DNA from 2 places in the Chryseobacterium sp. AG844 genome. Region 1 is predicted to be linked to the other one. Evidence: riboswitches for the same ligand, from Rfam matches in the RefSeq annotation. Region 1 holds a riboswitch; the other holds the start of a gene.
What was found. Region 1 has a riboswitch for thiamine pyrophosphate ahead of thiS (sulfur carrier protein ThiS). Riboswitches for the same ligand answer to the same signal wherever they lie in the genome.
Positions count from the first base shown of each region.

Region 1 (4,815 bases):
ATTTAAATTCAGAATTTCGTAAACGGACTTACATCCATTACAACAGAAAGTCTTTTCGTCAAATAAAATTCTCTCTTTTTCTATACCTTGACCACAATGAAAACAGTTCTCGCTCACCCCATAAAATATTGAACTACAAAATTATAACAAATTTTTTTGTTTATCGCGTTAAAAAGTTCTATTTTTGTGATAAATATCATATAAAATGCCGCAGGAACAACAGATAGCAATTGAAGAGAGGTTCGCCAGAGTTTTTAATGATAAATCATTTAAAGAAAGACTTTCTAGCGCAGATTTTGAAAAATATATTAATGGCAAAAAGAAACTGAGTTTTCAGAAACATGAAACTATTTTCGAGGATGGGGAAACTCCAAAAGGAGTGTTTGTCCTGGAAAAAGGTGCTGCCAAACTTTCAAAGTCAGGAGCTTTCGGGAAAGATCAGATTTTAAGATTTATCAAAGAAGGGGATATCATCGGCTATCGTTCTTTGCTTTGCGGGGAAAACTTCCAGGCCAAAGCAGAAGCAATGACGGATATTGAATGTGTTTTCTTACCTGCAGATATTTTCATGTATCTTCTGGAAGTAGATCCACAGTTGTCCTTCGTAATGCTTCAGAAAATTTCTTATGAATTAGGAGAATCTTCCAACACCATTACTTTCCTTGCACAGAAAACAGTAAGAGAAAGACTGGCAGAAATTCTGCTGCTTCTGGAACAGAAACTGGGCGTAGATCCTGAAGGTTTCATCAAGATCTCATTAACGAGAGAAGAAATTGCTAATATTATCGGTACTGCTACAGAAAGTGCCATCCGTCTGATCTCAGAATTCAAACAGGATAGTCTGATTGAAGTGGACGGAAGAAATATCAAGATTCTAAATCACGACAAACTCATGAAACTCGGTCACGTAGTTTTATAAATCATACAAAAACTTAAGTCGGCTCAAGGCCGACTTTTTAACTTTTAAAAATAGATAAATTATGTCTGTTCACTCTGAAATTAAAAAAGTTACGACTGAAACCTTGCGTAAAATGAAATTCGACAAGGAGAAAATAACAATGCTTACAGCCTATGATTTTACCACTGCCAAGATGGTAGATGCTGGTGGAGTAGATGCTATTTTAATTGGAGACTCTGCAGCGAATGTAATGGCTGGTTTTGAAACTACATTGCCTATTACGCTGGATCAAATGATCTATCATGCTCAAAGTGTGGTAAGAGGAACCGACAGAGCTTTGGTGGTAGCGGATTTACCTTTCGGAACTTATCAGAGTAATCCTGAAAAAGCATTGGAATCTGCGGTAAGAATGATGAAAGAAGGTGGAGCGCATGCTGTGAAAATTGAAGGTGGAAAAGAAATCTCCAAGTCAATCAAAAAAATTATCAATGCCGGAATTCCGGTAATGGGACATTTGGGATTAACACCACAGTCTATCTATAAATTTGGAACGTATAAAGTAAGAGCTAAAGAAGAAGCAGAAGCTGAAAAACTGATTGCTGATGCTCAGCTTCTGGAAGAGCTTGGCTGTTTTTCTATTGTGTTGGAAAAAATTCCTGCTGATTTAGCTAAGAAAGTAACTGAAAGCATCTCTATTCCAACCATTGGAATCGGTGCAGGTGCAGATTGCGACGGACAGGTTTTGGTGTATCATGATATGGTGGGAATGAACAAAGGTTTCAGCCCGAAATTCTTAAGAAGATATCTCGACCTTTACACAGAAATTACAGGAGCCGTTTCTCAATACGTGAAAGATGTGAAAAATGTAGAGTTTCCAAACGAAAACGAAAGCTATTAATCCATGCAGAACCAACAATCTATTCAGGGAATATTATCTATTGCAGCTTTGATTTGTCTGGCTGTGGGATGGTTTAATTTATTTTCCCCGGAAATCAATCATTTGCTTTCAAGAAAAGTATTTTATGTTCTGATAGGAGCAAGCTTTTTTATTCAGGCTCCACTGCTTACCAATAAGAATTTTGTCTATGCAATGTATGCTGCAGCGGCTATCTGTGTATTCGGAGCATTTATTCCGGAAGGCTCAAAACTTTCAGCTGTTAAAACGGTAGGCCTTCTGGCAGGGATTATCCTGTCATTATCCAACAGAAGAAGATAGACTGAACAAGTATGAAGGAGCAGATTATATATGAAGACAACCATCTTCTGGTGATTAATAAAAAGGTCGGTCAGCTTGTACAGGGCGATAAGACCGGCGATGAATCACTATTAGAATCCATCAAGAACTTTATAAAAATAAGAGATGCTAAGCCGGGAAATGTTTTTCTCGGCTTGGTTCATCGTATAGACCGTCCCACATCAGGGCTGGTGATCTATGCAAAAACTTCCAAAGCACTTTCCCGTTTGACACAGATGGTGAAAAACCGTGAAGTCAAAAAAACATATTGGGCAGTTGTTGGAAAAGAAATGATTCCGCAAAGCCAGAGACTGGTGCATTATTTAAAGAAAAACGAAAAAAATAATAAAGCCATTGTTTTTTCAAAAGCTACGGAAGGAGCCAAAGAAGCTATTCTTACCTATCATGTGATCAAAACATTAGACAATTATTTGTTGTTGGAAATTGACCTTGAAACAGGAAGACATCATCAGATCAGAGCTCAGTTATCCAAAACAGGAGTTCCGATTAAAGGTGATCTGAAATATGGAGCACCACGTTCCAACCCTGACGGAGGAATCAATCTTCACGCCAGAAAGCTGGAGTTTATTCACCCTGTTACCAAAGAAAATATTGAAATAACAGCTCCCGTGCCGCAGAATGATACGATCTGGAGAGCTTGTGAGGAATAACTAAAGATTTTTAGTTAATTAAAGGAAAACATAAACGTCCGTCTCAATTTTGAGATGGACTTTTTCTTTAATATCATTTCAGATTTTGCCCATTCTAAAAAAATGTCTAACTTCGTTCCCAACTTTAGGGGTGTCTGTTACCAACAGACTGAGACTTTACCCTTTGAACCTGATCTGGATCATACCAGCGTAGGGAAAAGTAGATGACTTTTGCTGTACATTCTATTGTACAATAATGGCCATTCCTAAAGTATATTTAATTTATTAGGAATGGAACTTATAATCAACCACACCCGAAAAACATTTGATGTACTTCCTGCAAACCTGGAAGCATTACTGGCTATTGAGTTACCCGGAAAGAAAAAAGGTATTGCTGTAGCGCTCAACAACCGAATTATTCCGCTGTCAGTCTGGGCGGAAACCATCCTCAACAATAACGATTCAGTGTTAATCATTACCGCCACTCAGGGCGGTTAATTCTCATATTTAATACCAATACTTATGGCTCACTCCATTACATGTTCGCCATTTCCGAACTCAAAGAAAATCTATGTTGAAGGAAAATTACACCCTATCAATGTAGCCATGCGTGAAATACAGCTTAGCCCCACAAAATTGACCAATGGCGGCTTTGAACATAATGCTCCGGTAACCATTTATGACACTTCGGGGCCTTATACCGATGAAAATGCAGTTATTGATATTCAGAAAGGGCTTCCAAGAATCAGAGAACAATGGATTCTGGATAGAAATGATGTGAATATCTTAGACGGAATTACATCTGAATACGGCAAAGCCCGTTTAGCCGATCCTCGTCTGGATGAACTAAGGTTTTCCTATGATCATAAACCCAAAGTGGCAAAGGATGGCAAAGAACTGACCCAGCTTTATTATGCCAAACAGGGAATCATTACCCCGGAAATGGAGTATGTTGCCATCAGAGAAAATCAAAGAATAGAGCAGCTTGAATCCGTATCAAAAGAAATGGCATTTCAGCATGCCGGACACAGCTTTGGAGCCAATACTCCGAAAGGTAAGATCACCCCGGAATTTGTAAGAGACGAAATTGCTGCCGGAAGAGCTATTATTCCCAATAACATCAACCACCCCGAAAGCGAACCTATGATTATCGGGAGAAATTTCCTGGTAAAGATCAATGCGAATATCGGAAACAGTGCCGTTTCATCCAGTATTGAAGAAGAAGTAGAAAAAGCAGTCTGGGCCTGCCGATGGGGAGCTGATACCATTATGGACCTTTCCACCGGTAAAAATATTCACGAAACAAGAGAATGGATCATCAGAAACAGTCCGGTTCCGATTGGTACCGTTCCAATCTATCAGGCATTGGAAAAAGTAAAAGGTGTTCCTGAAGATCTTACATGGGAAATCTTCAGAGATACGCTGATTGAACAGGCTGAACAGGGAGTTTCCTATTTTACCATCCACGCAGGCGTTTTGCTAAGATATATTCATCTGACAGCCAACAGAGTAACCGGAATTGTATCCAGAGGAGGATCAATTATGGCAAAATGGTGTTTATTCCATCATAAAGAAAGTTTTCTGTATACCCATTTTGAGGAGATCTGTGAAATCATGAAGAAGTACGACGTGGCTTTCTCTCTGGGAGACGGTCTTCGTCCGGGATCTATTGCAGATGCCAATGATGCAGCGCAGTTTGCAGAACTGGAAACTTTAGGTGAACTGACCAAAATTGCCTGGAAACATAATGTACAGGTAATGATTGAAGGTCCCGGGCACGTACCAATGCATATGATCAAAGAAAATATGGATAAACAGCTGAAGGAATGCCATGAAGCTCCATTTTATACCTTAGGCCCTTTAACCACGGATATTGCACCGGGTTATGATCATATTACTTCAGGGATCGGGGCTGCGATGATCGGATGGTTTGGCTGTGCCATGCTTTGCTATGTAACTCCAAAAGAACATTTGGGGCTTCCGAATAAGGATGATGTCAAAGTTGGAGTAATAACTTATAAACTGGCAGCGCA
Region 1 covers NZ_QGTV01000009.1:109,807-114,621, reverse strand. Annotated here, with positions in the region: gene DEU40_RS11150 (heavy metal translocating P-type ATPase) at 1-117, opposite strand, end outside; gene DEU40_RS11145 (Crp/Fnr family transcriptional regulator) at 206-919, shown strand; gene panB (3-methyl-2-oxobutanoate hydroxymethyltransferase) at 981-1,796, shown strand; gene DEU40_RS11135 (hypothetical protein) at 1,800-2,114, shown strand; gene DEU40_RS11130 (RluA family pseudouridine synthase) at 2,126-2,803, shown strand; TPP riboswitch at 2,920-3,016, shown strand; gene thiS (sulfur carrier protein ThiS) at 3,074-3,280, shown strand; gene thiC (phosphomethylpyrimidine synthase ThiC) at 3,305-4,815, shown strand, end outside.

Region 2 (4,815 bases), on a different contig from region 1:
TTTATAAAGTTTAAAAATGCCCCAACTTAGCCTGTTCGAATCAGCAGATCTGTACGAATTTCCAAAAGACCTTCTGGAATACAGAGAACATTTCCTGAATCAGGAAGAAGCTGACCGCCTTAAAATTCATCTGCTTGAAACAGCTCCCTGGAAACAGCGTACCCAGAAAATGTACGATAAGATGGTTCTGACCCCACGCCTAACCGCCTGGTATGGAGATGAGAAAAATGCCTATCCTGCAGACAATGAACTCGATGCCCATCATTGGACACCCGAACTGTTTTCTTTAAAACAAAGAATAGAAGAAACATTTGGGTATCAGTTCAATTCCGTACTGTTGAACCTTTACAGAGATCATAACGATTCTGTTGCCTGGCATCGGGATAAGGAAAGCAGATATGGGAAACGTCCGGTGATTGCATCAGTGAGTCTGGGGCAGACCAGAAATTTTGATTTCAGGAAAAAAGACCATCATCAGAGTAAATACAGCCTGCCTCTTCCTCACGGATCATTATTGATTATGAAAGGAGACCTTCAGGAAAACTGGGAACATCGTATTGCCAAGTCTCTAACCTCTATGAAGGAGCGTATTAATCTTACATTTAGGTTGGTTAGTAAGTCGTAAAATATTTATTCATAATGTTTTATGAGTAGGCTATAAATGTTTTAATCTTTTTTTTGGCAGATAAATTGTTGCATTTATAAACAAAGTCATTGTTTGACTTCATTAATATCACCACTTAAAATTTATTATTATGAAAAATCTTGTAGTAACAATTTTTGCATTGGCTGCTTTAACGGCCTGCAAAAAAAACGAGCCGACAACCACGAGTCAATCTGAGGAAAGTACCACAATGTCTGCCCCTGCAGAATCAGGAATGACGGTAAGCGACTCCACCAAAATGTCAGACACCAAAGATCAGAAAAGTGCTCTCAGCGATCAGGACAAAAAGTTTGCAGATAATGCAGCCATAGGAGGACTGATGGAGGTAATGATGGGAAAACTGGCCGCGACAAACGCTGAAAACTCATTGGTAAAATCTTTGGGATCAATGATGCTAACCGATCATTCCAAAGCGAATGACGAGCTTAAGAATTGGGCATCAGGAATAGGGTATACCTTACCCACAAGTTTGGATGCCGAAAAGCAGAAGATGTATGATGACCTGAAAGCTAAGAAAGGTAAAGACTTTGACAAAAAATATACAGATCTAATGGTCAGTGATCATAAAGAAGATGTGGAAGCCTTCAAAAAAGAGGCATCTGAAGGAACAGAAGCTTCATTAAAATCTTTCGCAGCGAAAACCCTTCCGACACTTGAACATCATTTGCAGGAATCGGAAAAAGCTAAAAATGCAGTCAAATAATATTCAGTTTATATGACCTGCATCATAAATATGAACATAAAGTATTTAATAATTTTGATGTGATTAAATATTATTTTGTTCTTGATTATAGTAAGGCTCCTCTTTTGAAGAGGAGTTTTTTGATTATTCTTTCTTTTTATATTCTTCAATTTTCTTAAACTGTCTGTAAGAATCTTTCAGGATACGAAGCTGTTCAGATACAACCTCACTACTTTTTGGACTGAGATCACCAGTATCCAGAGCATTTTGATAAGCTTCAATAGCTGCTTTTTCGCCAAACACCACATTTTCTAATGTAGATTCAATCAGATTTCCCATGGTAAAAGAATTTTTAATGTCAATCCATGTTCTGTGAACAGCTCCTGCCATGGACGTTGAGTCCTCCGGAGTACCTTGCTTTTCTGTGATGAGGTTGATCAGTTCATTTTTCATGATTTTCGACTGCGAAATCATATGTTCATATTCATCTTTTACATCCGGATACATTTCCCAGACTTTTCCCTCAACTTTTTCAAAGCCTTCCTTCCTGTCGTTGGTAATGTGTAGTAAGTCATTAAGTACCGATATTTCCTGCTGATGATTCATAATATAATTTTTAAAGTGAGCTATAAAATTAAAACTTACCTGACGGACTCTTTATAATCCTGATCATATCTCAAAAATAATAGGCTAAAGTCCTTTCTTTTTTCAACAAAAAGCTGCACCTTTGCCCAACAATGGGGTGCTACAGATAACGGTGGCTGAGATGATACCCAGGAATATACTTCCACACCTGATCCGGATAACGCCGGCGTAGGGATTGCTTATTGATCATCTCATCATTTGATTTCTAATAATTAATATGATGCAGGACATTTTAAAACAAATTACCTTACCGGAATGGTTCGGAGTCTTATTTTCAGTAATCCAGGTTTTACTGGCCCGTAAAAACAATGTCAACAACTATCTTTTCGGAATTGCAGGTATTCTGCTTACACTCTATGTAATGCTAAATTCGAAGTTGTATGCTGAATTTACCTTAAATCTTTATTATCTGATCATGAGTATTTACGGATGGCTGTACTGGAAATTCGGGAAACAAAGATCCGAAATGGAAATCTCTGTTACCTCAACTGCAGAAAAATGGATTACCGGAGGAATTGTTCTGGGAACTTTTATCTTATTCTGGTTCTTCCTGACTCATTTTACCGACTCGGATGTTCCGGTCTGGGATTCTCTGGTGAGCGCCTTTGCCTGGGCCGGAATGTGGCTGATGGCAAGAAGAAAAATTGAAAACTGGGTAATACTGAATGTCAGTAATCTTATTTCAATCCCGCTAATGATTCATAAAGAATTATATCTCTATGCTGTTTTAACGTCGTTTTTATTTTTAGTGGCCATTTCAGGATATATAGAATGGCAGAAAATCATTAAATCCAAAGCTAATGCTGAGTATTAAAGAGATCAGGCAAGAACTTCAGGGCGCCTCTGTAATTTCTGATAAAGTAATGCAGCATATTCATGAGGAAGGACTGCTTAAGATCTGGGTTCCCCAAAAATATGGCGGACTCGGCTACCGTTTTGAAGAGGGGCTTAAAGCCTTATTTGGCTGGGCTGAAACCGATGGAAGTTTCGGCTGGATGCTGACACTCTGTGCCGGTGCCAATTACTTTTCCAGAAATATAAAACCTGAAATTGCTCAATCATTCTTTACACATTCTGAAACCTGCTTTGGAGGAAGCGGAATGGTTGGCGGGACGGCAGAAAAACAGGATGACAGCACGTATCTGATCAACGGTTCATGGAATTTTGCAACAGGAGCACCTCATTTGACTCATTTTACATTGAATGCCAGGGTTATGGAAAATGGTAAGGTTATAACGGATAAAGACGGCAATGAGATCATCCATTCATTCATCGTTCCTAAAGAGGAGGTTCATATTATCCCCAATTGGAGCTCTATGGGAATGAAAGCCAGCGGAACCTATTCTTTTGCCATTAAAAATGTCGTTGTCAGTGAAGATTACAGCTTTGTTTATGATACTTTTTTCACGAATGATATTCTGGACAGCATTCCGTTCCGGGTTTTTGCGGACTTAACACTGTTGGTCAATTATCTTGGAATCGCTTCTCATTTTATTGAAGAGGCAGAATGTATTCGTCCTGAAATCAATTTCAAACATTTTACTGAATCTGTTGAAAAACATTTGGAAAAGGTATTCAGCATAGCCGGAGAAATAGAACAAATACTCGGCGGTCACAAAGAGATTCCGGAGGATAAACAACACGTGATTCATCAGTATGGAGTAGAGCTGGTTCAAAAATTATCCCGTCAGATCCTTACTGTTTATACACAGCTGGGAATCCGGGCAACCGATACTGATTCTGCAGTGTACCAGATATTTTGCGATTATTTTACAGCGATTATGCATTCCAATTTCAGGCCTTCTGCAGATGATCTGGACTTTTCTTTCTGAGTTAAAGTTTCAGAAAATATTTCTTTTAATAAGTATTTTATGTGAATATTTTGTTAATAATGTTCTTTATTGAGGAAATTGTACAATAAATTTTAGTTATTTCACTATATTTGGACTAAACTAAAACCTGAAATAAGCCCAACATAACACCTGCTAAAATAAGAGCAACCAGATTACAAAAACATTATGAAAGACTTATTTTCACTCAACGGAAAGAGGAAGGATCATGTAATTATGTATTTTAAAAAAGAGAGGTATCCATTGGTAGAAAATGATAACTGGATTACGGTTACAATTAAAGAATGGTACCGGACAATGATCATATCCTGCTTAATATGCAATGACTTAGTCACTTTAATTATCGTAAGAACAAAACTCACTCCATTTTACGAAAAATATACAGTACTGTAAGTTGATTTCTGTTGATACTTTTGTAAAAATAGATGGCCGGAACAGTTGATGGTGATATTGATCCCCGGAAAGGAGTTATATTCTTATCCGGCAAGCCATTCTTCCCGAAGAACCGCATAAATAACATCATCAACCCATTTGTTTTTCCAAAACAGACTTTTTACAAAATGACCTTCTTTTCGTAAACCGATTCTTTCCATTAATAGAATAGAAGCGGTGTTGTCCGGATCCACAGACGCTGTAATTCTGTGTTTATGTAAATCATCAAACAGGTGACTTATGATGCCTTTTAAAGCCTCAGAAGCATATCCTTTTCCCTGAAAAGACGTATTTAATGTAATTCCCAGTTCTACCTGTGCATTTTCATCTCCGGTAAAATGAACTCCGATATCTCCGATAACCGTTTTTGTTTCTTTATCCGTAATTAACAGCTGATACCAGCTTTCAGGCTGGTTGAATTCTTTAGTATTTTTCAGGATAAAATTTTCCACCTCTTCCAGCGTTTCAGGGATCCAGCTTTGAAATCTATTGGCTTCAGCATCGGAACGGTAGTCGAAAATGTCTTGTTGATCCTCAATCGT
Region 2 covers NZ_QGTV01000003.1:217,590-222,404, forward strand. Annotated here, with positions in the region: gene DEU40_RS04860 (alpha-ketoglutarate-dependent dioxygenase AlkB family protein) at 17-625, shown strand; gene DEU40_RS04865 (DUF4142 domain-containing protein) at 756-1,367, shown strand; gene DEU40_RS04870 (PA2169 family four-helix-bundle protein) at 1,491-1,952, opposite strand; TPP riboswitch at 2,075-2,183, shown strand; gene pnuC (nicotinamide riboside transporter PnuC) at 2,209-2,805, shown strand; gene DEU40_RS04880 (hypothetical protein) at 2,792-3,823, shown strand; gene DEU40_RS04885 (GNAT family N-acetyltransferase) at 4,318-4,815, opposite strand, start outside.
Region 2: linked by a shared signal. The riboswitch ahead of pnuC (nicotinamide riboside transporter PnuC) and the one ahead of thiS (sulfur carrier protein ThiS) in region 1 are both predicted to bind thiamine pyrophosphate.